2 regions of the Micromonospora palythoicola genome follow, and region 1 is predicted to be linked to the other one. Evidence: riboswitches for the same ligand, from Rfam matches in the RefSeq annotation. Region 1 holds a riboswitch; the other holds the start of a gene.
The links. A riboswitch is a leader RNA that binds a small molecule or an ion and turns the genes downstream of it on or off. The one in region 1 is predicted to bind cyclic di-AMP.
Positions count from the first base shown of each region.

Region 2: another riboswitch for cyclic di-AMP. It lies ahead of V5O40_RS07575 (C39 family peptidase); the one in region 1 lies ahead of V5O40_RS06640 (coiled-coil domain-containing protein).

Region 1 covers NZ_JBAGKI010000009.1:116,551-119,566, forward strand. Annotated here, with positions in the region: gene V5O40_RS06630 (HelD family protein) at 1-761, shown strand, start outside; gene V5O40_RS06635 (cation diffusion facilitator family transporter) at 845-1,762, shown strand; cyclic di-AMP (ydaO/yuaA leader) riboswitch at 1,915-2,046, shown strand; gene V5O40_RS06640 (coiled-coil domain-containing protein) at 2,051-3,016, shown strand, end outside.
Region 2 covers NZ_JBAGKI010000011.1:102,729-105,744, reverse strand. Annotated here, with positions in the region: gene V5O40_RS07585 (hypothetical protein) at 1-268, shown strand, start outside; gene V5O40_RS07580 (hypothetical protein) at 462-1,220, shown strand; cyclic di-AMP (ydaO/yuaA leader) riboswitch at 1,498-1,638, shown strand; gene V5O40_RS07575 (C39 family peptidase) at 1,862-2,743, shown strand; gene V5O40_RS07570 (DUF397 domain-containing protein) at 3,008-3,016, opposite strand, start outside.

The sequences.
Region 1 (3,016 bases):
CGATGCGCGCCGCCCGCCCGAAGCGGGACCCGTTCCAGTTGGCCGGTGGGGTACGCGAGCTGAGCACGTTCGCCGACCGGCAGCGGGCTGCCCGGCAGGCCGCTCGGGAGCGCCCCGAGGACTACCGCGACTACGCCCACCTGGTGGTCGACGAGTCCCAGGACGTCTCACCGATGCAGTGGCGGATGGTGGGCCGGCGCGGCCGGTTGGCGTCCTGGACGGTGGTGGGCGACCCGGCGCAGACCGCGTGGACGGGGGATCCGCAGGAGCTGGCCCGGGCCCGTGACCAGGCGCTGGGTCGCCGTCGTCGGCACCGCTTCACCCTCACCACGAACTACCGGAACTCGGCCGAGATCTTCGCGGTGGCGGCGGCCGAGATCCGGCGGGCGTACCCCGATCTCGCGCTGCCCACCGCGGTCCGCTCCACCGGGATCGATCCGGTGCGGCTCGTGGTGCCGGCCCCCGAGTTGGAGGCGACCGTCGTGACGGCCGCCAGCGCCCTGCTCGGCGAGGTGGAGGGCACCGTCGGGGTGATCACCCCGGTGCCCCGACGGGATCAGGTCGCGGCCTGGCTGGGGGCACGTGGCGGCGATCGGTTGCAGGTGGTGACCAGCCTGGAGGCCAAGGGCATGGAGTACGACGGGGTGGTGCTGGTCGCCCCGGCGGAGATCCGGGCGGAGCCCGGCTCCGGTGTCCGTACTCTCTACGTCGCGCTGTCCCGGGCCACCCAGCGGCTGACCACCGTCGACCCGACCGGTTAGCGATCACGAGGCCCGACGATTGCACTCATAGCGATGTTGGCATAGGTCCGTCCCCGGCTCGCCGGACGACGGAAGGTGTCTGGGTGGGTGCCGGCCATGACCACCACCACGCTGCGGTGTCGACCGCCGCGCGCCGCCACTCCGGCCGGCTGTGGGCGGCGTTCGCCCTGCTCGGTGCGCTGACGGTGATCGAGGCGGTCACCGCGTTGCGGACCGGTTCGCTGGCCCTGCTCTCCGACGCCGGACACATGTTCACCGATGTGCTGGGCATCGGGATGGCCCTCGCGGCCGTGGCCGCCACCCGGCGGGCCGACACCGACCCGCAACGCACCTTCGGGCTCTACCGGCTGGAGGTGCTCGCGGCCCTGGCCAACGCGGTACTGCTCTCGGGCGTCGCGGTGTACGTGCTGGTCGAAGCGGTACGTCGCTTCGGAAATCCGCCCGAGGTGCTCGCCGGCCCGGTTCTGGTGGTGGCGGCGCTCGGCCTGCTCGCCAACGTCGCCGCGTTCGCACTGTTGCGTCCGGGTGCGCGGGAGAGCATCAACCTGCGGGGGGCCTACCTGGAGGTGCTGGCGGACCTGCTGGGCTCGCTGGGGGTGATCGCGGCCGCCCTGCTGATCGCGGTGACCGACTGGTGGTGGGCCGATCCGCTGGTGGCGGTCGCGATCGCCGGGTTCATCCTGCCCCGGACCTGGCGCCTGGGCCGGGCGGCGGTACGCATCCTGGTCCAGGCCGCACCGGAACACCTGCAGGTCACCGCCGTGCACGACCGGCTGGCCGCGGTGCCGGGCGTGGCCGGCGTCCACGACCTGCACGTCTGGACGTTGACCTCCGGCATGGAGGTCGCCTCCGCACACCTGACCGTCAGACCGGACGCCGATGTCGGCACCGTCCTGGCGGCGGCCCGTTCGGCGCTGCGCGAGGACTTCCAGATCGACCACGCGACCCTCCAGGTCGAGCCGCGTACCGACCCCGGGGGTTGCGGGGCGGTGCGGTGGTGACCAGGCCAATCGGGTAAAAGTAGGTTGTTGTCCGATTTGCTCTGGTTCACTAGTCAACAACCGAACACCAGCAGTAACAGCAGCTGCACCGGTCACGTGCGCACCGGTAGGCTCTGACCCGGCCATCGCCAGGCGGCACCCACCGGTGCCGGCGGCGGCCGCCGCCTAATCGCCCGCCAGGGCGAACCGGGGAACCATGTTCCTGGGGTGTATCCGCGCCAGCGGTAGGGATCTTCCGTCCCGAACCCGTCAGCTAACCCGGTCGGCGGCTGACGGAAGGACATGTGCATGCCAGCAGTGGCAACGGTAAGACCGGCCGCCCGTACGGCGGCCCTGATCGCCGCCGCGCTCGCCCTCACCCTCGGCGTCGCGCTGGCTCCCTTCTCCCCAGCGACCGCCGCACCGCAGGCGTTGCGGGCGGCGGCACCGGGAGATGTGGACGACGAGGGTGGCACCCCGGCCCTACGGGCCCAGCTGGAGGCTGCCAGCAAGGGCTACCTCGACGCCAAGACCGCGCTCGACCGCTCGGTGAAGCGGCAGAAGAAGCTGGCCGAGCGGCTCAAGACGACCGAGAGCCAGGTCGCCGAGCGCGGTACCAACGTCGCCGAGATCGCCGCTCAGGCGTACCGCACCGGACGGCTGGGTGCCGCTTCGGCGCTGCTCAACAGCGGGTCACCGGCCGGTTTCATGGATCGGGCGGCGGCGCTGGACGCGGTGGCCGCGAACGAGGACCGCGCGCTGCGGGAACTCCAGACCGCCCGGGACGAGGTCAGCGCCACCAAGCAGGCCCTGGACGCGGAGATCCAGGAGCAGCGCAAGCAGGTGGCCGTGATGGCCAAGCGCAAGGACCAGGCCGAGCGGGCGTTGACCGTGGCCATCGAGCGGGACGAGGCGGCCGAGCGGGCCAGGGCCGCCGAACGGGCCGCCCGGTCACCGTCGCGTAGCGGCGGGTCGAGCCCCACCGCCAAGCCGGCTCCGCGCAACTCCGACGGGTCGTGGCCCTCGGAGTCGTGCAGCGTCAACGACCCCACCCCGGCCAACGGCTGCATCACCCCACGCACCCTGCACGCGTTGAAGCAGGCCAAGTCGGCCGGCTTCACCCGGTACGTCTCCTGCTACCGCTCCGGCGGCTCCGGCGAGCACCCGAAGGGTCGGGCCTGCGACTTCGCGGCCCAGAAGAACGGCTTCGGCGGGGACGCCACCGGCGGTGACCGCTCGTACGGCAACAACCTGGCGGCGTACTTCGTCAACAAC
Region 2 (3,016 bases), on a different contig from region 1:
GACCGTGCGCGGTGCCGGTGACGCCGACCTGGCCGGGGCGTCCGCGTCGTCGGCCGGGCCGCGCGCCGGTGACGCGGCGGAGGCGTCCGGGTCGCCGAGCGCGCGGGACGCCGCTGACTCCGCCGGGTCGGCGATGCCCGCGACGCCGCCGGCGGCCGGTGGCCAGCCCGGGCTGACGGCGCTCGGCAGCGGCACCGCCGGCGTCACGCGGGGGCCGGCGGCTCCGGTGGCGGGTGTCCGGGTCGCCCGCGCCCCACCGCACGCCTGATCCTGGCGACCCCTTCGTCGCCTCCGCGCCGCGCACCCGCGCCGAGCACGGGCCAGCCCGTTGCCGCCGATCGCGCCGTCGGTGCGCGCCACGACCGGCGGCACCGCCCGCCCGAACCCCGGCAACCGCGCCGCAACGCCGTCCGCTGCCGGTACGACCACCTTCGCCGTACCGATGTCCCTGAGGTGCCGACATGGAGAAAACCGTTCTCTACCAGTTCCTGATCGACGTGCCGCGCGCCGCCGCCATCTGGTCGGTCCTGCTGGTGCTCGCGCTGGGCGTGCTCACCGTGCTGGTCGCCCGCCCGGAGCCGTCCGGACCGGTGGAGAAGACCACCGACCGGGACGCGCTCCGCGCCGCGGCCGAGGAGACCGACCTGCGCCGATACGCCGGGGAGGTGGCGGTCGCGGCAGCCGGCGCCGGCCAGAACGCCGAGCGGCGGCGCACGGCGTGGCGGGTGGCCCAGGGGGAGCTGGACCGCGCCTGGGTCGCGTACGACGAGGCGGAGGCCGCCGCCCGTCGGCTGGCCGGTGTCACCGGACTGCCGGCCCCGCGCACCCCGCGCACCCCGGCCGAGTACGCGGCTCGGGAGCGCTGGCTGCACCGGGCCGCGATGGCTGCCCACTGGCGCGGTGACCTGACCGTCCGGCAGCTCACCGACGTACTGGCGCACCGGTCCGGCTGGGATCCCCGACGTCACCCGGCCGAGCAGGAGGCCGTCATCGCCCGGGTGGTACGCGACAACCGCCTGGCCGCCTATCGATCGGCCGCCGAGCGGGAGCGTGACCTGTGGCGGGCGGCGGAACTGGCCACCGAGGCGGCCCGCAGCCTCTCCGCCGAGGCGTACGCGGCCGCCGCGCGGCTCCGACCGAACCGAGCGCCCGCGTCCGGACGCGCCGTCGTCGAGCGGTCCGACCTGGTCCCGCGTTGGCGTCCGGCTCGGCTCGGCTGAAATTCCGTGAGCCGGGTCACATTGGTTCGAAATTCGGTCACTGTTCGTAGGTGAGACGTTTGCCGCAGTAATCCCCGTCGAGTTTTCTCCCTGCCGTCCGGTTGTCACCCGTTGGTACCCGGAATGCGGTCGGTCCCATTGAACGACGCCAGTTCCCGGATACCCGAAAATTGCCCCGCCCGATCATGTTTAAGCAGGTCAGAGCGGGTTGGCTTCAAGGTGACCGGCCAGTAGTGTCAGCGCGTCCGGTGCGGTAACCGATCGCAGGAAGCGACGCCGTACCGACCCGCTCAATCGTGAACTCACGAACCGGGGACCCACTGCACCACTGGGGTGAATCCGCGAGCCTCGGCCCGCGGTAGGGCGACTTCCCGCCCGAATCCGTCAGCTAACCCGGTCGGCGGTGACGGAAGGAGTACCAACCCTCGTGCAGTCCGATGTGATCTCCCCGTTCCCCCACCTTCACGGCACCGCGGTGCCCGTGCTCGCCGGCCCGACCGCCGCGAGCTGACCCCGGTCATCGCCACCGCCCGGCCCGCCGGGCGTACCCCTGAACGGTCTGTCCCGCTCACCCGGGTGGTCGTCGGCGTCCCGTCGCCGACCCGACCGCCGGAGCCGGTGCGCCGTTCTCCCCTCAGCCCGTGGAGGAATCAGTGAAGCACGCCCTCACCCGCCGGCTCCGCCGGCTGGTCAGCGAACGCCCCTATCAGCTCGTTGCCGGATCCGCCGTGGCGCTCGTCCTGGCCACCGGCACCGGCGCCGCCCTGGCCGGCACCGGGAACACCCCGGCCCCCACGCGGGCCACCACCGCCGCCGAACTACGCGGCGACACGGTGGCCGCGCCGAGCCAGGCGCAGGTCGCGCCGGCCACCGCCGCGCCGAGCAGCGCCGCGCCGGCAAGCGCCGCGCCGGCCAGTCCGGCACCGGCAAGCGCCGCCGCCTCGCCGTCGCCGAAGCCCAGCTCGGCCACCCCGGACCCGGACCTGACCAGCAAGAAAGCGGCACCGAAGCCGCCCGCCTCGAAGGTTCTGGACTACGACCACCAGGCCCAGATCAACGGCTACTACTGCGGTCCCGCCGCGGTGCGTAACGCGCTGAGCGCCGCCGGTGTCGCGCGCAGCCAGGACGCCCTGGCCAGCCAGCTCGGCACCACGTTCGCCGGCACCAACTCGGCCGAGGACACCACCCGCGTCCTCAACGCCGTCGTCAAGGGCGACCCGTACGAGACCACGATGATCCGTGGCGGTGCGGCCACCCCGGCCCAGATGGACCAGCTCCAGGCGGACGTCGTCGCCGCCGTCACCGACGGGCGGGGCGTCGTGGTGAACGTCGCCGGCTCCGTCACCGACACCGACGGCCGCTGGCACTCCTTCCCCGGCGGCCACTACATCGCCGTGGTCGGCTACGACGACTCCGGCCGGCTGGTGAAGATCGCCGACTCGGCCGACGCCTCCTACCCGTCGTACTGGCTCAGCACCATCGACCTGGCCAACTGGGCCGCCACCCGCGGCTACTCGGCCTGATCGCATCGTTCCGCCGCACCCGGAAGCCCTCGGCCCGCTGGCCGAGGGCTTCCGTTTCGGGTACGTCGAGCGGTGGGTCGTGCTGCGTTGTGGGGTCGACGTGGCTCGGGTTTCGTCAGGCGTGGGTCGAGCTGTGTCGACGGGTCGACGTGACTCGGGTCTCGTCAGGCGTGCGTCGTGCCCGTGTCGTCGGGTCGACGTGGCTCGGGGTTCGTCCGGCGTGCGTGCGGTGCGGTGTCGCCGGGGCGACGAAGTTCGGGCTCGTCAGGCGTG